DNA from 3 places in the Butyrivibrio sp. XBB1001 genome. Region 1 is predicted to be linked to each of the others. Evidence: riboswitches for the same ligand, from Rfam matches in the RefSeq annotation. Region 1 holds a riboswitch; each other region holds the start of a gene.
The links. Region 1 has a riboswitch for cyclic di-GMP ahead of G631_RS0108780 (dynamin family protein). Riboswitches for the same ligand answer to the same signal wherever they lie in the genome.
Positions count from the first base shown of each region.

Region 2: linked by a shared signal. The riboswitch ahead of G631_RS19870 (hypothetical protein) and the one ahead of G631_RS0108780 (dynamin family protein) in region 1 are both predicted to bind cyclic di-GMP.
Region 3: linked by a shared signal. The riboswitch ahead of G631_RS0116925 (methyl-accepting chemotaxis protein) and the one ahead of G631_RS0108780 (dynamin family protein) in region 1 are both predicted to bind cyclic di-GMP.

Region 1 is NZ_AUKA01000008.1:52,270-58,872, reverse strand. Features, by position in the region: gene G631_RS0108785 (hypothetical protein) at 1-1,163, opposite strand, end outside; gene G631_RS0108780 (dynamin family protein) at 1,165-3,090, opposite strand; cyclic di-GMP riboswitch class I at 3,248-3,324, opposite strand; gene G631_RS18665 (RtcB family protein) at 3,474-4,760, opposite strand; gene G631_RS0108770 (hypothetical protein) at 4,735-5,331, opposite strand; gene G631_RS18660 (ADP-ribosylglycohydrolase family protein) at 5,328-6,254, opposite strand; gene G631_RS0108760 (vWA domain-containing protein) at 6,393-6,603, opposite strand, start outside.
Region 2 is NZ_AUKA01000002.1:88,745-95,347, forward strand. Features, by position in the region: gene G631_RS0103260 (tRNA dihydrouridine synthase) at 1-361, shown strand, start outside; gene epsC (serine O-acetyltransferase EpsC) at 522-1,424, opposite strand; gene G631_RS17820 (flagellar hook protein FlgE) at 1,896-3,224, shown strand; cyclic di-GMP riboswitch class I at 3,475-3,564, shown strand; gene G631_RS19870 (hypothetical protein) at 3,820-4,602, shown strand; gene lepB (signal peptidase I) at 4,595-5,173, shown strand; gene G631_RS0103285 (Spy0128 family protein) at 5,213-6,603, shown strand, end outside.
Region 3 is NZ_KE384201.1:220,983-227,585, forward strand. Features, by position in the region: gene G631_RS0116905 (CPBP family intramembrane glutamic endopeptidase) at 1-44, opposite strand, end outside; gene G631_RS0116910 (PTS ascorbate transporter subunit IIC) at 191-388, opposite strand; gene G631_RS0116915 (SPFH domain-containing protein) at 390-1,442, opposite strand; gene G631_RS0116925 (methyl-accepting chemotaxis protein) at 1,849-3,582, opposite strand; cyclic di-GMP riboswitch class I at 3,801-3,876, opposite strand; gene G631_RS20505 (LiaF transmembrane domain-containing protein) at 4,050-4,400, opposite strand; gene G631_RS20510 (hypothetical protein) at 4,403-4,930, opposite strand; gene G631_RS0116940 (hypothetical protein) at 4,927-5,370, opposite strand; gene G631_RS0116945 (RNA polymerase sigma factor) at 5,367-5,885, opposite strand; gene G631_RS0116950 (ATP-binding protein) at 6,067-6,603, opposite strand, start outside.

The DNA.
Region 1 (6,603 bases):
AGCTCTTCTATTTTTTTCCTAACCGTAGCTTGGAGTGTTTCTTCATCAAATGTCTTCGAGGCAATTTGTTTTACTTTCCTTTCCAATTCTGCCATGCTCTCATTAGCTACACTCTGAATATCATTCATGATATTGTCTATTGTTTCTAATTCATCAACATCTCTTCTAAACTTCTCTACCAACTCATCGCTAGTGTATTTAAGTCCTTCTATCTTATCGATGATTTGATACAATTCTTCTAATACCTTTTCTCTAATAGCGCCCAATCTTCTCTTATAATTATCTAATACCGTTTTGGTTATTACAGTGTAATCTTTCATAACACGCTGTACATATTCATTCAAAATATGCTTACGCAATCCATCTACGTCATCGTAAGACATATCTCCTACACACTCTTCAATACTAATCAAATTCCATTTAGTATATAGATCTTGTGAATACATGTTCAATTCAGAACTAACGCTCTTTATCTTTACGCTATTAGCAGAGTGAAAACTATCTACACTTGTAATATAGCTTTCAATTTTAGCTCTAACTTCATCTGCTTGTCCCTTCACATTCAGATACTCTGATTTAACAGCATCCAAATAAAACTCATAGATTTTATCCACTTGTTGTCCTTTTACTTGTTCACCACTCGTCGCAACATATGCCTGAATTTTCCCAATTACTTCTTCAATTGTCTCCAAACCTAAATCTTTGCTTTCCCCAACATTATAGATCCCAACAATATTTAGCATAGAGAATTCCTTTATTGCATTTTTCCTAACCTTTTCAATATTCTCTTTTGTCGGGGTCAGCATATCCCATTTATCAACTATAACAAATGCTTTTTTATTAAATCTGTCAACTAACCTTAACGTATTAACTAATTGTAACGGCGCCATTCTGAGCGCAGCGGTATGCACCACGATGTAATCCGCCAAAAGTAAATCATATACCTCCACCTCAGTCTGCGAAGTTGCATACCCTTCAACAATAAAACTTGATTCAGATTCTAATGCCGAACAAGCCTTTGCCTTAAGCTTTTCTTCATTGCTAATAGCAACAATTCTTACGCTTGATGAATCTTCATAATTCAGAAAAGCATTAATTCTGCTGACTAGTTTATCAGACAGAATATTCCTATTCTCTAACAAAACATCTCGTTTATCACTCATATTAGACTCCTTCATCAGTGTTTAGGAGACTTCCTCTACACTGCTTATGATATTCATCTAAACTTTCTTGAATTGTAAAGATTTCCTCAGTAGTGGCTATAAGTTGATCAATTTGCTCGTTTTTTAAATTGAGTTGCTCATTAATTTTATTACGATATGATTCATTGTAGCTTCTGCCTAGTTGCTTGAAATAATCTGTAAGCTTAACCCTTTGAAACGACACTGAGAGTCTAGCTCGTCGTTTAGTTTCTTTAACACGTCTCTCAAGCTTACTTTCACCACTACCATTTTTTATGCCAGTTAGTGACCCGAGCATCAGCAAAAGATCCACTATCTGATGTCCTGGAATATAAAGAAGTATCCCTGCAACAATTGTTGGTAAAAACTCTTTGCAGATTTGCTCAAAAGCAATACTCATGTTTTCTCCAATTGCATCAAAAAACTTCAAATCTAATCGAACTTTATTATCAAGATTTCCTTCCAGATCATCCATATCTAACCCGGCTTTAGAATACTCATTTTCAAAAATTGAGGTCAGGTCATCCTTAAACTCGTTCATAACAGAATTAATCCATGTTCCTCCTTTTTCAAAATTATCGATTTCCAGATATTTTGAAATATACTCTCGTCTATAATCTTCTTGTAGCTGTTTTTTCCCCTTTTGAGATAAAGCTTTAAGAGCTACTCCTATCTTTAAGCTAGACATTTTTGCATCAATAAACAGTTCGCACGCTTCGTTTATTCTTTGAATTATTTCGTCCACTGAATTACTTGCTATCTCTTTCAGTTCGATTTGATTTGAATGATATGCTTTTGATATTTTCTTTTTTATTAACTCATTTGAGCGTACTTGATTATCTAACTTATTATTTACATTCTTTATTTCAGAAATCGTACCATCCAATTTTTGGTCCATATCTGAACATGCATCTAGCACATTGCTAATTAGTCTTTCCTTTTTTTCTTCCTCTAAATCAGCACCTTCACCATAAACCAAATCATGAAGACATTCTTGCATTGCATCATATCCCCAAGCATCATCAACATTGTCTTCGAACGCTTCTTCCTTATCTGCTCCATCAACAATTTTATCCAAAGCCATTTCTATAGCTTTGGCACAGTACTTCATAATTCTAGTATTCTCACCAATATATGCTTTATAATTATTCAGAAGAATATCCTTCATTTCATCATAGCTAAAATCACCAACAATTTTCTTAGTGTCGCTGTTGTACCAAACATTAATAATTGGAATCATTTTATGCTTTATCAACTGCAACTGTGACAAAGTGTCCTTATTTACCTCCTCGGTATTTGATACAATCCAAAACACAGCATCACATTCATTACTTTTCTCTATTGTCACCCGATCATGTTTTGGATTCACTCCCAGTCCAGGCAAATCTAAAAAATCGCATGAATCCAGAATGTCTGAATCAATATAGTATCGAACTTCTGAGATTTGCTCTGCCTTACGCTTTAAACTAGGGTTATCATTTAACGCGACTTGACTAGTGTATTGTTTTGCTTCGCTCCAGCTCATTTCTTCATCTTTATAATCCGCACCATCCCTGTAAACTATTTCCGCATCAAAATTTTGATTTTCGGACTTTTTCATTATTCGTATTGCTTTTGCAGTATCTGGTTCAAACTCACAACTTAATCCCGTTTCGCCTTGTAAATTCAATAAAGTATTTAATGTTGTTGACTTTCCAGCCTTAAACATACCTATAGTGGCAATAGTAAACTTGTTTTGTGCAGTTGCCATTTGCTGTTTTATGGTGCGTTTCTGCTCAGAAAAATCCACCTTTCCAATGTGTTCGGATTGTAACATTTTTAGACATGAATTAACCTGTGTCTCGCTTTCTTCATATTTCTGAAGTAATCCCTCAAAAATGCCATATAAATCTTTTTTTGATGTTTCCATATTCACCTTTCCGTACGATGTATGTAAGGCACCATACTTTTCATTTCTAATTATTTGCAAAAGCAAAAAAATGTAACGCTTGTGATTTGGCTATTCTGGTTGTTAATTATCTCTCCCAAAACAAAAAAGCACCGCCATTCCTGACGGTGCAAAATTCTTTAACAACTGGCTACCATGTTAAAGGCCCTAATAGTTTTGCGTCACAGTCTTTCGGCTGCTTTGCCAAGAATTCCTATAAAATAATATTATTGAGATAGACAAAATGTGTCAATGCAGCACAGCCCGCAAAGCCGCTTCTTTAGAGTAATATAATCATTTTTTATAATTTATTTATAGTTTAAAGCATTCATTTTTCTATAAATCAGTAGACGCATTAACGAGCATCATTCGTCTCCAGAATTGTCGTTCTCGTTTTCCTTTTCAATCTGCCTTGTTGTCTTCTTGACTGTGGTACTATTGGCCTTGAAGTTATAAACTGGCTTTACCACCTTAACAATATCAGCTGTAGGCTCGATATTATCTACGATATCGCCCATGCCCTTATATGCGAACGGACTCTCATCCAGCGTTGAATGGTTAACACAGGTAGTGTAGATTCCTGCATCGCTCATTGCCTTCTCGAACTCTTCTACTGTGAATCTGTTGAAAGCCTCTGTCCTTGAGAATCTTCTTCCAGCACCGTGGGGAGCTGACTGGTTCCAGTCATCATTACCCTTTCCGACACAGATAAGTGATCCATCCCTCATATTAATTGGGATAATGAGCCTTTCATCCTTCTTTGCTGATACAGCGCCCTTTCTTACAATGTTGCTGTCATGATCAATATAGTTATGAACAGTTGTAAACTCGCCAAGAGGCTTGAAACCATAGTTATCAATGATCATTCTGGCAATCATATGTCTGTTCTCATCTGCAAATTCCTGACAAATCTTCATATCATATAAATAATCCTGGCTGTACTTACCATGCAGGAAACAAAGATCTAGTGGGAGATCCGGAGCAGTCTGCCTGAAATTGCGATGAAGTTCCTTGATCACTTCCTGAATCTCTGATCTTCTTCCGGCTACCTTATATTCCCTCTTGATCCTGTCCTCTTCATCCCAAAGTGCTTCCTTGCCAGTGTGGAGGCCTACTGCCATCTTCTGATAAATCTCGCAGACTCTTGTTCCCAGCATTCTGCTTCCGGTATGGATTACAAGGTAATGGTTGCCATCATCATCCCTGTCGATCTCGATGAAATGATTTCCTCCGCCAAGTGAGCCAATAGCTCTTTCCATCTTCTTAGTGTCCTGAAGCTCACGGTAGCACTTCATTTCCTGAAGCTTCGGAAATCTCATAAGACGTCCTTCATTTACTTCTCTTCCGGAAGGAACATACTGCCTTATTACCTTATCCAGCCTGTCAAAATCAATGGCTTCCTTGCCAAGTTCTACTGTCAGCATTCCGCAGCCAATATCAACACCTACCACATTAGGAATTATTTTGTCTCCCAAATCTGCCGTGAAGCCAATAACACAACTCTTTCCTGCGTGACAGTCAGGCATAATTCTTACCTTCGAATCACGAAATGGCTCCTGATCCAACAGGTCTCTTATTTGCTCAACGCAAACATCTTCGCAGTTATCTGTGAAAACCTTTGCAGTATTATACTTTCCTGTTATCTCCTTCATTCTTATCACCTTTTACCCATAATAAAATGCTTTCAAGTTCATCAAAGTCGCACTCTGTCTGATTGGAGTTTTCCTCGGCCTCTTCACTCTGGTCTTCGGTATCCTCTTCCTCGTACAACTTTTTCAGTTCATCATCTGCAGTAGAATATCCCATCACTACTGCTATCATGGAATCTGCATATTTCGCTATGATATTTGGTACGCTAAATACAGCCATATCAAGCATCTCATCCGTAAGAATTGCATCTCCTTCCAATGCCAGACTCCTTATGTAGCGGACTTCATCTTTGCATAACTGCCACATACCACGAAACATATTGCAGTTAATACCAAACAAAAGTGATTCCAATTCTTTTTTGGTTTCTGGCTTAGCCTTTACGTTGGGATATCCCACAATCTGGCAATCATCTCCGTCTGAATCAACAAGGATTAGGCAATCCGCCTTCTGAACGATCTCGTTATCTATGCAGAAACCATAGTCAAAACGCATTAGTTCTTCATTGTAATCATATTTCAATTCTTCCTTGTCAAAGTATTCAGTTATCCTATTTATAACATCACTTGCGTTCATTCCAGATTCCTTCCTAATCCCAATTCCTTCAAGTACTCTAAAGGATTGAATTTACTATACTCAAACTCAACCGGTGACTCGTGGAAATCAGGGTTTTTCTTTTTGACAACCACTTTATTGTAGAACTCAAAGTCTCTTGGCTTCAGCTCATGCTGATTTGCTATATTTTCGATCACGCCCATTCTCATATGATCCGGAATCTTATATATGACTTCTGCTAGAGCACCTGCCATGCATGCTATCGTGTCACTATCTCCGCCTAAAGAAATGGCATTGAGAATGACTTCCTCATATGACCCGCCTTCTAAGAAGGCAATGATTGCTTCTGGAACAGATTTTTGACATGAAACCTCAAATCTATAGTCCTTTTTGATGTCATCCAGCTTTCTGTCCAGGTCATAGTCAAATGTTTCTGAGATATATGCCTTCACTTCCTCCTTGGTTCTACCACTCCTAAGAAGATATATTCCTGCCGCAATTGCCTGCGCACCCTTTATTCCCTCTGGGTGATTATGAGTAGGCTCCGCTGTTATCCTTGCTATGTTAAGGGTATCTTCCAAGGAATCAAACATCCATCCAACCGCTGATACTCTCATACCGGAGCCATTCCCATAACTTCCGTAAGGCTTTCTGTTTGGATCAGCCAACCAATTTCTAAATCTACCACCGTAACCCTTCCGGAAATATGCATTACCATATGCAGCCATTATTTCTTCACATTTGTCGTAAAAGTGCTGCTCGTAGCCTTCAGTTTTATTAACCAGCTCATCGTAGCATATGAGAAGTGCCTTAGATATAGCTATTGTCATTATGCTGTCGTCTGTCGGGGTACTGAATCTGGTCAGTTTGATCTTGCTTTTGTCTTTTTCATTATCAAATTCATAGATACTTCCATATACATCACCGATAATAGCTCCTAACATTCTTCTCTCCTCTTCATGCGCATTGTCAGTTCCTTATATTTTTATTATACAAAACATCACGGACACAATATGTCCACCATCAAATTTGCAGCACGCTGAACGTCAGTATCTACCTGGCATTACAGATATTATACTGTCTTACATATAAAAGACTTCTCCCTTAGCCTTGAAAGGAAGCCTGCATCCCATTGGCATGATAAATGCGTGTTCTCTCTTGATATCAAGGTGCTGGTCAATCTCACCATCTGTGATAATGAGTATTGGACCATCCTTTGGAAAATCCTTTGCGTTCTGAAGCATATCGACCGCAGGCTGAAGCCTGGTGCCGCCTCTTCCAATAACCTTTACT
Region 2 (6,603 bases), on a different contig from region 1:
AAATATCTTTTCCGCAGATGACCTTGCAGGGCTTGATGCGACAATAAAATCAGAGAATATCTCCTCTGTGATGCTGGGGCGCGGCCTTTTGACAGATCCCGCTTTGGCAAGAGTTCTAAGCGGAGGCGATGCATTAAAGTCAGAAGAACTTAGAGAATACTTGAAAAGACTCTATGAAGAGTATGCTGAGTTCATTCCTGAAGAGAGAAATGTGATCTTTAAGATGCTAGAGCACTGGGCTTTTCTTCATGTTCACTTTGAGGACTGTGAAAGAAACCTCAAGCTAATCCGCAAGGCCCGCAGTAAGGGTGAGTACTTTGCAGCGGTTAACGCAATATTTCATGACTGTAAGTTTGTTTGATTTTTTGATGGCTGTTATCAGATGCTGTTCAAAATAATATGTGAATAAAAAAGAGGCTATTACCCGTAATCTTGTGATGAACGAGTAATAACCTCTTTTTGCATAATATAATTTTATCATTATACTCTCAAAGGAAAAAACTAGCTAAAGATGAGCTTTATTACTGGCATCTCTGCATGCTGATCCTGCTACCAGCAGCAACTGACTCGGTGATAAAGGCATTAGCTCCAATAACTGAGCCTTCGCCGATAACGGTTTCGCCGCCCAGGATAGAAGCACCAGCGTAGATAGTAACATTGTTCTGGATAGTAGGATGTCTTTTTACACCCTTAAGTGTCTGACCGCCTCTTGTGGAAAGACCGCCTATTGTAACTCCCTGATAAATCTTGACGTGATCTCCGATAATTGAAGTCTCGCCAATAACAATACCTGTGCCGTGGTCAATCATAAGATACTTGCCAATTGTAGCTCCGGGATGGATATCAATTCCAGTTCTGCTGTGGGCATACTCTGTCATCATGCGGGGGATAAGCGGCACCTTTAGAAGGTACAGTTCATGGGCTATCCTGTTAATTGTAGTTGCAAGAAGTCCAGGATAGGACAAGATAACTTCTCCTTTACTGTAAGCTGCCGGGTCGCCGTCGTAGCAGGCCTGAAGGTCTGTATCTACATATTCCCTTATTTTAGGAAGCTGTTTGAAAAACTCGTGAGTGATGCATCTTGCGCCGCACTCAAGAGTCTCATCAGAAGCATTTGCATACTCTGGACTATGATGAAAAGCAATTGCAATCTGCTTCTGCATGTTGTAAATAACGTCCTCAATGACAATAGATATGCGGTTACTGTCGTTGTAGCTCTTGTAAATCTTATCTCTTGAATATCCGGGATAAATAATCCTTAACAGCTTAACCACAATATCTTTTACCGCGTCCCTGTCTGGCTGGTTAAAGACATCCATCTGATCCACATCGCGGCCTTTGGTGTAGTCATCCAGGATCAGATCTACTATATTTTTTATCTCATTTTTTAATTCATCAGTGTTTTTCTTTGACTTGAAATCCATAATGATCTTCCTACCTATATTCAATATCTTCACCATGTTTTTGCCCAAAACCTAGGTATCTCTAGCGGTGAATGATTTTTTTATATTGTACCACAAAATCCATTGTGTAAAAGATAAATCTGCTGTTGGGAGTTATAATCTAATTCTATAAATGGTATCTCTACCTATAGATTGTGAAAACTAGTCCAATATGTTTTCTGTGTTTCTGAGGAAATAATTATTCTATAACATGAGTGTTTCCAATAAAAAAATATTTTTTCTCTAATATATTATAAGAAACATGTCGATAAATGTAGCGAGGGAATATATTTATATAGAATTGCGTTAAAGAAAAAAAGTTTTAGATTCACAAGAAGTCATATAAATCTGACAAAGGGATTTGTCATAAGGTACATGGATGTACACGTAATATAAGATTGTAACTGACGAAAGAATGTCGGTAACCTTTATAAATGTGGAGGTACATGTCCTATGATGAGATCACTTTGGTCCGCTGTTTCAGGCCTTAACACACACCAACTTGAGATGGATGTCATCGGAAATAATATTTCAAACGTAAATACAACAGCCTATAAATCACAGGCCACAGGTTTTCAGGATGTTCTTTATCAGACCATAAAAAGTGGTTCTGGTGCAGGACAGAATACTGGTGCCATAAGTGCTACTCAGGTGGGCCTTGGATCTAAGGTTAGTTCAGTATATACAAATATTTCAGCCCAGGGCTCAATGCAGACTACAGGAAATGCACTGGATCTTATGATCACAGGACCTTCATTTTTTATAGTAACTCCTGACAATGCAACCAGAAACTATAGTAGAGATGGTTCTTTTGCCATAGATGCAAACGGAGATCTTGTTACGCAAGGCAACGGATATTACGTAATGGGCGTAATGGGAGAAGGTGGAGTTACTAATGGAGCGACAGTAACCAAACTAAATGTCATAAACAGAGTTTCTGTTCCTGGCAAAAATCCGACTGATCCGGCCAGAATGATCGATTATATGGCGGGTTCGCCAACTACTCAGGCTTATTTTAAGGGAAATATCGATAGCGATGATCCTTCATTAAAAGAAGGAAAAGGCCTTGCTTTTGAAATCTATGGAAATGACGGTAAACCATACACTTTAAAATTTACAATTGATACAGCAGGGGACGAAGATCCGAGTACATTCAATCTTAATTTGGATTCTGTTATAGATGAGGACGGTAAAAAAGTAACGGTTGACCAGTTTGAGCCTATAAAGCTTGAATATGATAAGCATAATGGAAGACTGACAAGTGGAGACAATGTCCAGATAAACGTAAGCGGCGAGGGTGCTAATATAGGCAGCTTTAATCTTGACCTTTCAAACACCACCAATTTTGCAAGCTCAATGTCAGGTCACAATTCAACTATTTACGCTTACAAGGGCGATACCCAAGGATTAAACAAAGGTTATCCAGAGGGAGAACTTACTCAGATTTCATTCGGAACCGATGGTTCTATATATGGAAGATATTCTAACGGCCAGACGATTAAGAAAGGACAGATTGCAGTAGCCGAGTTCAACAACGCTATGGGTCTTGAAAAAGTAGGCGATAATCTGTATGCTGCCTCACTTAATTCCGGAGCTGCACAGGTTATGGATGTAACGACTGATGGTGGATATATTAACAGCGGAGTGTTAGAGGCCAGCAATGTTGATCTTGCAAAAGAGTTTACAGACATGATCACAACGCAAAGGGGATTTCAAGCAAATAGCCGCGTAATAACGACATCTGACGAGCTTTTACAGGTCCTCAAAGGCCTTAAAAGATAATGGTAAATAGTATAAAAAATGTATAAAGTTTTTATAAAAAATGGAAACTGTGTAAATTTTTACAATGTTATGAAATTTTGAATCGTAGAGCTGGACTGGTGTTCAGCTCTTTTATATTTGGAAACTGTGAAAAAACTTTGAAAAAGTAGTTGTATTTCATTTCGCTAAGGTATATATTAGGCTTACACGGCGAGAAATAATCTTAGCTAAACACTAGATAATATTAACTTAAAACAGTTAAGATTCATACTTAATATAAAGGCAAAACCATCGGAAGATGGTGACGCAAAGCTAAAGGGTCTTAAGCACTTTTTTGAGTGCCAGATAGCCAGTTGCTGGTGTCATTTTTGACACTAAGATGATGGCCGAACTGTTAGAAGTAATTCCCACAGACGGTCTATTTTTTTGGAGAAATGAAAGTACATGGTAGTTCATGGATGAACGGTCTGCATTGGTTATGCGGACTTAGTACAAGGAATTATTTTTTTGTGACTGGAATTTAAGCTTTGCGAGGCCTTTTTATTACTATTGTTGAGGTATCTACGCGAAGTTTGTCTGCGATAGATACCTTTTTTACGTTTGAAGGGCAGGGAAAATGGCAGAACTGAATCTTAAGAAGCTGAGCAGAGCAGAACTATTAGAGATGATGATCTCTTTTTCCGAGGAAGCGGAGGCTGCCAAGCAGCACGAAGCAGAACTCAAGGAAGAGTTAGAAAAAGAAAAAATGATACTCCAGCATGATTTCGCTGAAGAGAGAGCGCAGATGCTAAGGAACTTCGATGAAGAAAAGGCGGAGATGAGAGCCAAGTTCAATGAACAGAAGGCTCAGATGCAGGAGAAATTTGACAAGGATATAGCAGGACTCAAGGCAAGGCTTGAGAGAGAAAAGGCTCAGATGCAGGAGCAGGTGGACGACAAGCTCTTTAAGATGGAGAATTCGCAGTCTCTTGCTGAGGCTTCCATCAAGCTTGGAGGCATCATGGAGTCGGCTCAGAGAGCAGCAGATCTTTATGTCAGCACTTTGAAAAAGAGTGCTGAGGCTGAATACAAGGAACTTATGCTGGAGATAGAAACTTCAAGGCTCAAGGTTAAGAGAGCAGAGGAGATTCAGCTTAAGAAAATTGCCGAGAAGGCAGGCAAGACAGTTGAGGAAGTTTTGGAAGAAGCTTCTGAGAGCGAGAACAAGAATGACAGGCAGGAAGAAATTCCTGTGGATATAACAGAAGCAGCGAGGGAGAAGACAACAAAGGATAAGACATCAAGGAAAGCGACAGTAGAAAAGTCAACATCAAGGAAAACAACTGCTAAAAAAACTACAGAAGATAACATCAAGGAAACCAGGAAGAGTACCTCTGCAAGAAAGAAAAAAGATGAGTGATACACAAAACCTTAAACCTTCGATAGATGAACTGAGGAAGGAACTTAAAAGGGAAAACAGCAAAAAAGAATACCGTAAGGTTCTGCGCAACACACTTATAGTTGTGGTTTTTGTGGCAGCTTTAGCGGTTCTTGTATCTAGCTTTTTTGTTACAGTTTTGAAGGTTACAGGAGACAGTATGACTCCTACACTTGAGACGGGGCAGATAGTCATAGCCCAGAACAGCAAGGAGTTTGAGGTAGGAGATTTACTGGCGTTCTATTATAACAACAAAGTTTTGGTAAAAAGAGTTATCGGTTCCCCGGGAGACTGGGTGAACATCGATGAAGATGGTAAGGTTTCAGTTAACGGAGTTGAACTAGTTGAAGATTATGCATCAGATTTTAGCTTGGAGCCCACTGACATAACATTTCCATATCAGGTTCCCGAGAACAGATGGTTTGTTTTGGGAGATCATAGAAGCGTGTCCATTGATTCAAGATCAAGTGTTGTAGGATGCGTGACCAAGGAACAGCTGATCGGCAAAGTGGTATTTAGGGTATTTCCATTCAGTGAATTCGGTGGCCTGTGAAGATACATGCATAGAAAACTTAGTTTGAGGTAATGAAGCATGCGCAAAGTTGACGAGAATCGCGCACAAAACTACATAAAGAAGCACCGCGGTAATAGGAGATGGATGGCCTTTGCTTTGTGTGTTTCGATTTTTACTGGAACGGTAACGCTTTATCTTTTGAACAAGCCTGCAACAGCTATGACAGAAGACGGAGCCAAGCAGGTGGGGCTTGTACTAGAAACTGCGGATGACGATTTTGAAATGGGTCTTATCGAGCAGATGAATGCTGACAAAGCTGCTGCTCAAGAAGATACACAGGTAACAGAATCATCTGACGAGATTGTTACCTTAGATGTTTCAGAACTAGGTAGTGAAGATGCTGCTACTGAAACTTCTAAAACCTGGGAGGAAATTATTGAAGTTATTCCGGAGGATGAAACTGGGGCAGATGCTTCTATCTCAGCTTCGTCCGAGGATGCTTCAGATGCTTCATCTTATGTTTCATCAGATGAAGAGAGCACAGACGCTTCCACAAACGCTTCCTCTGAGGAAGGTAAGATTGTTAAAAAGATAAATGCTGAGGACGTTAAAGATGTTGTCCTTACAGCAAGATTTATAGATGCACAGGGTCAGGAAATAGCTGACAGCTACGAGTATTTGATAGAGTCTGAGGATGGCAAGGCTGATCTTACAAAAGAGGCAAAAGAGATAGAGAAATACTTCTACCTGAATGCAACCATTGATTCCAAAAAGGTTGTAAGCCTTGAAAAGAAGACTGCTAAGGCAGAACTTATCACAGATGACCAGGAAGATTTAGATGAGAACGCGCAGACAGATACAGCTGCAGCATTCTCAGTAAGCACTGATGAAGAAGAAACTTTAGAAGACTCTCTTACATACACCTACTATGTTGCCAAGACTTCTGATGGTCAGGAAATAGAAATCGAAGAAGATACTGATCTGGTATTTAACTATGTTGCAGGAAATACCAAGGAAGAGTTCGTATATCAGAATGATGAAGTGACTGTAACGGTCAAGCTCTCCAAGCCAGGAATCCTTCCTGAGGGGGCAGAACTTTCTGTTAAGACCCTGGATAAGGAAACAGAAGGTTACAACTACGCAGCATATATAGATGCACTCAACGAAAATGCCAACAAGATAGCAGCTGCAAATGGTGCTGCTGAGGCAATTGAGTATACAGACAACAATACAGTTCTTTTTGATATCGCCTTCATGTATGAGGATATCGAGTATGAACCTAAGGACGGTTCAGTTTCAGTATCAATCAGCTTTAATAACAAGCAGCTTTCTGATGGTCTTGGAACAGAGAACTCCGATGAAGTTGCGCTGGTTCACCTTCCTGTTGCAGAAGAGATCATGCAGGAGCTTGATGCAACAAGCGATGCTACTGACATAACAAGCTCAGACATCTCAGTAGAGATTTTTAA
Region 3 (6,603 bases), on a different contig from region 1:
AGGTACTTATAAAGAGTTTTTGTGTTTTTGTCTAATTCCTTCATGTCTATTTTCCTCTTATATCTTCCTAATACCGCTATGTACACGTGATATTCTAATATATCCGCTACATTTTATATCTTTTTTAGATTCCAATATCATTTATATGATATTTGAATTGTAAGTAGCTCTATTTTTTCGCCTCAAACAATTAGTGCAGATCAAACTCAGGAGGCTCGTCCAGATGTTGTGAAACGTACTTGCCATCTTTTTTTCGCTGTTTGACGCACTCAGTCAGTAAATATTCAATCTGTCCATTGACGGAGCGAAAATCATCTTCGGCCCAGGCGGCTATAGCATTGTAAAGATTTTCGTTAAGTCGAAGAGGGACTTGTTTCTTTTCCGCCATATCAGTACAGACTTCCTGAGTTTACTATAGGCTGTGCATCATGGTTGCCACACAGAACCACGAGGAGATTTGATACCATTGCCGCCTTACGCTCCTCATCAAGATCAACCATTTTCTTCTCGCTAAGTCTCTCAAGTGCCATCTCGACCATTCCAACAGCGCCATCAACGATAAGCTTTCTGGCATCTACTACTGCGCTTGCCTGCTGTCTCTGAAGCATTGCTGCTGCAATCTCTGGAGCATAAGCAAGATATGTGATCCTGGCATCTACTATCTCAAGTCCTGCATTTTCAACCTTAGACTGGATTTCCTGTCTGATTCTCTCAGCAACAACCTCGGTCGAACCGCGAAGGCTTCCGTCGTCAGCCTTGCCATCGCCTGTTGTATCAATATTTTCAGTGATATCGTATGGGTAGAGCTTAACTACATTTCTAACAGCAGAATCGCACTGAAGAGAAAGGTATTCCTTGTAGTTATCCACAGTAAATACTGCCTTGGCTGTATCTGTAACCTTCCACATTACTGCAACAGCGATCTCTACTGGATTTCCAAGAATATCATTGACCTTCTGCTTGGAATTACTAAGTGTCATGACCTTAAGAGATATCTTTTTATCTACTCCTGCCTTTAACTCCGCAGATGCGCCTCCAAGCTGACCTGTGCCAAGTAGAATGCTTCCCACGCCGCTCTTCTTGCTATCTGAAATATCTCCGCTCTGTCCAAGCTTGGTCTCAGCAGCAGGATTGAAGGCTGTGCAGAAAGGATTTACAAAAAAGAATCCGTCTCCTTTTAAGGTCCCAATGTACTTGCCAAAAAGCGTAAGAACAAGGGCTTCTCCTGGCTTTAAAACTTTAAGTCCCAGGAAACATATCCATCCAAGGCACAAATACAACAGGCAAATAACCATCAGCGTTATTGTTAATCCAGTAAAATCCTTAGACTCACCAAGAATCGCAAAGTACACAACTCCTACAGTTGCCAGCACATACAAGGCTATTGTAAGGCAAAGTACTGCGATTCCATTTTTGTGTCCACTAATTACTTTTTCATTAATGTTCTCATTCATATCTATACCTCCTCATAATTCCATTCAAATGCACATCCAAGCTTTCTCAGCATGCAAATCCATATGCTGTGCTATCTTTTGTCTGTACATTCTCTTTTTTAAATTTTAAATTATTGCTGATGAAATTTATTTGATATCATTATGATATCATTTGTATTCTTTTTGTCAATACGATATAGATATTCGACGCAAATTAGCAAATTAGCAATTATATGTTATAAGAAAGACTCCTGGCGCACGCCAGGAGTCTTTTGTATTTCTATATTGAATCTGAATATTATCTATACACTATGCCTCAGAGCCATATACACGCATATTAGCATCATCTGCACATTTGCATGTACATCAATTTTCATTTCCGCAATTAATCCATTTGGCAAAATGCCAATTCCCATCAAGCTGACATATCCTCTAATGTGAAGTATGACATCTTCTCATTAAGTGTCTCTGCCATATCACGAAGGTCTGCAGCTGCATCGTTGATAAGAGCAAAGGTAGCGTTAAGCTCTTCCATAGAAGCATTTGTCTCCTGGGAAGAAGCTGCATTCTGCTCAGAAATTGCAGCAAGCTCAGCCATGATGTCTGAGAAGCTTGCCTTAAGGTCGTTGAGAAGACGAATCTTTTCAGCTATTACTTTTGTTGAGTTTTCAACGTTGTTGACGTTATCTACTACATTGTCCATATCGTTCTTGGTAGATGTAAGCTGATCGTTCTGTTCCTTCATGTCCTGTCCAAGCTGACCGATAGTATCAACACTCTTCTGTGATTCCTTTACAAGGGTCTCTACAATAAGGTTGATCTTCTCAGCAGCCTCCTTTGACTGCTTGGAGAGGTTGCCGATTTCAGAAGCTACTACTGAAAAGCCCTTTCCATACTCACCTGCTCTTGCTGCCTCAATTGTGGCATTAAGGGAAAGAAGGTGTGTCTGTCCTGCGATGTCAGTAATGATATTGGAAGCTTCCGCAATATCCTTAACAGAGTTATTTGTAAGAAGAATCTGGTCGTTGATGTCCTTCATTGAATTCATGACAGTGTCGTTCTTGTCCATAAGATTTCCAAGTGTATCCACTGTACGCTGAGCGCCTGTAAGCATCTGGCTTGCCGCATTTGAAAGAGCCTCAACCTTAGCAGTGATGTCTTCGATGCTATCACCCATTTCATTCGTGTTATTTACTGAGTTTTCCACACTTTCTGCCTGAGAAGTTGCGCCACGGCTGATATCCTCAACTGCATTTGTTACCTGCTGTGCCACCTGAGAAGCAGTCTCTGCTGAATTTGCAAGACTTACGCCTGAATTAGTAACATCCTCAGAGAGCTTTTTAGTCGCACTGATAACATCCTGAAGCTTATCTCTAACCTGGGCTGAACTTGCAGCAATAACGCCAAGTTCATCTTTTCGGTTAAATGTACGATCATTTATATAAAAAGAAAGTTCGCCATCTTCAAGGCTCTGAAGTCCGCCAACGATATCACGGATTGACCTTGTAGATCTTGTAATGATAATTCGGGCAACTCCCCAGTTAAAGAAAAAGAATCCAAGGAAAGTAAAAATGATTGCTCTTCCTGCAGCTCTTAAGTTATCCACAACGATAGTAGTATCGCGGCCTGCAAAGATCATTCCCGCAACTGTTCCATCTGTGTTCTTTAAAGGAAGATAATATGCATACCAGTCCTGGCCTGCGATTTCAAAGTTAGTTGCAAGGTACTCATTTCCTTTTGCAATAACTTCAGCTACTACGGTATCTGATGCCTTTGTGCCTTCCATTCTAAGCCCTGTGTCTGCATCTTTAAGAGAAGTCACAAAACGTGTATCTCCGTAAAAAATAGTAAAATGCATATTTGTCTTGGCGCTAAGAGCATCAAGCTGTTCCTGATAGATGTCGTGAACGGCTGTTTCGCCCTTCATAAGTTCTCCGTCCTCAGAAAGATGCCAGTCTCCCTCAAACTGATGGGACACTTCATCATCAAGTAGTACTGCTGCTGCGTGCAATCCTTCTGATAAAGATGTGTAATATGCTTCCTGAATGTGCCTGTAGCCAATATAGCCTACAAGCGCTGCCATTAAAAGTGCAAGCGCTGACGCGATAAGAATAATACCGCGAACCATGTTTCTTGATTTTTTCTTCATAATAAACCTCTCTACATAAACAATAAAACAATAAGAAAGAATGTCGCTTGCGACATTCTCGCGCGAGGCGCGGATGCTTTAGCATCATTTTCATCTCGCGCCGATGCGCATCCTTAGCGGAGCGTTTTTTATGATGTAGGAATTTCGGAGAAATTTCCTATATCATAAAAAAAAGCACAGGAGACACGTCCCATGCTTTTGATAATCCTAACTAAGTAGAATGCAACTGGCTGACATGTTAAAGTCCCTATAGCTTTGCGCCGCAGGCTTTCGCCTGTTTTGCCAAAAATATTTTTTTAACAACGAGGATTATAATGAAAAAATTTTATTAATGCAATATAAAATTTTTATAAACTTATTTTTCTATTACAATTTACTATATTCTTTCGGTAAGCAGAAAAGAAATTAGCAATGTTGTAGAAACCAATTTTATAAAACCGGTTTCCGTATCCCCTTTGAGCTACTTCTCAGAAAACTATTCCATCCTTAAAGTACTGGAAAAAGAGATCTGCGCCTGCCATGCACATTGCAAAAAAGCTAGTCATGATCATAAGGAAAATAGCGGCTTTGTCATAGACTATCTTATCCGTAAGATAATTAGAGATAAGTAGTTCAACGCCAAGGCCTATTATCATAAAGGGCCAGAGTCTGAAGATCATTTCATAGGACATGATTCCCGTAAACATGTGGACTACAAACAAGATTCCGAAGACAATCAGCGAAAGCCCCGTAGTCACTGAGCCAACTCTGTGGGTTCTTGTATACTTTGGTTTCTGATCTGAAACTTCTTTTTCATTAACAGCTAATGTTTCTCCCATTTTCAGCCCTCCCCGACAAGTTCTTTTTTCTTACCTCTGATAAGGAATATTCCTGCCGCAATCAGCACTATCGCAACAACAAGACTTGGGATATCCTCAAGTAAAGGATAGATGTCGTCCCAATAGCTCTCTGGTATATAGCGGACGATGATGTCTGAGATATAACTCCAAGCCATGGCAATTCCAACAAGAATCAACGCATAGGCACCAATCTTGCGCATTGTTTCTGCCTTGATCTTAAAGGCGTTTGTAGTTACAAATTCTTCCCAGATGTACTTATCCTCAAATGCAGCAAAGCTCTCATCATCAAGGCCCGCTACATTTCTGGCATGGAAGAATCCAAAGCAGTATATGAGCATTAAAACAAATAACAAAAAGTCAATCCTCATAGTTGTTATTGCCCCGCACAACAGGGCAAATACAGCAAGAATACTAAAGCCGTTTTTCATAAATCCCATGTACATTTCTGCTGCTCCTGGGCAGAAAGAAAATATAAAAGTAAAAAACTTGTTCTTTTTCCTTGGTTTCATTTTAATTTACCTCCCATTTCAAAAATGAAGTTCTCAAAGCCACCTATTATTCGATCTTTTCTTCTCTTATCGATTGCTTCTTCTCTTGAAGTCACAGAATCTTTTTCACCAGATAGGAATTCTTCAGCTTTTATCTGTGTGCCGCTTCTATCCTGACTAATAACCTCATCCCTTGTAGGAATCCTGTCACGAGAGTCTGTAATTCCTGGAGTAATGATCAGTAGCAAAAGAGCTGCTGCTATGGCAAATACTACTTTTGCCGAGTATCTGTATAATTCAGCCATGCTTTTTTCAGGTTTTGCCGAAGGGTTTTCTTTGTATATTTTCCGCAGTACTTCTGACTTTATCTGGGCTGGTGCTTGTATAAGCCCCTCATCTTCCACATTATTTATCAGTCTGTTTAGTTCTTCATCAGATAGGTATCTGTTATTGTCATTCATGAAAGAAAATCCTCCTTTCTCACCATTTTTTGTAGCATTTCCCGGGCTCTTCGAATCCTTGTCTGAACGGATTTAAGTGGCGTGTCGGTTTTTTCCGATATTTCTTTTGCCGTCATCCCATCTACAAAGTACATCTCCGCCGCAAAAGCATAAGTTTTCGGCAGATCATCGCATTTTTCCCTTATGTTTTCCACAATATCTTTTGCAAAAAATTCTTCAAAGGAGCCATCCCGCGACACTGTCTCTGGCATTTCCTCCTCTGCAGTAGGAGCTGCCCGTCTCTCCGCAGCTTTTAGATAGTCGATGCATTTGTTAGAGGCAATCCTGCATATCCAGGCCTTTTCTAAAGTTTCATCAAGGTTCTCCAAATGCTCATAGGCTGAAATGAAGGTCTCCTGAGTAATATCCTCTGCGCAGAAATAGTCACCTGTCATTTTAAGACAAATAGAGAATACGAGATTCTGATATTTATTCATCAGCTCTATTAACTTTTCCTTAGAATCTGTATTCCCCAATTTCTAGCTCCCATACGCGTTTTGGATATTTATCATTTGCTCTTCTATTATATAAAACGAAGCAGAACCAAAAAAGTCTTCAAAAATTTGAAAAAACTTTTTGAAGACTTTTTATTTGTTACCCGTAGAAGTAACTTTTGCGGATAACAACTTATGATTTACATTTGTAAAATATGCTTTCTTACAGGATCAAACTCTCTGCAAGATCCTTAAGTTCTTTTTTCCTATCATTTAAAAGTAGAAGCTTATTGTATTCATAGTAGGCCTCATTGCCAGTTTCTCTGACAAACTTAAGGCTGTAGTAGGCCTTGGACAGCTCAGTAAGGAAGATTACCATTTCCTGGCTACCAGAAAGCGACTCCTTATCGCCAAAGGTTTCTTCTATAAATTTAAAAGAGTTTGTGAGGTGTTCCCCGGTCTGCTTGTTTCGCTCCTGGCGGGCATTTTCCCTGTCGTTGAACCAGCTCTTTATGTTTTCTGCAATCCGGCTTGCATTATTTGTAAGATCAGCATCTGCAGAAACTCTTGCCTCATACTCTCTAAGAGCAGCAATTGTAAATCTTTGTACTCTCTCATCTTCCCTGCTAAGAAGACCAGCTTCAAGGTTATCCGCAAGCTCTTTTTCAAGCATAGATGCCTTATCTTCGAACCAATTTGCGGATGCATCACGACCTTCACCATTTGCAGCCGCCACTGTGATGAACTCTTTTATCAGTTC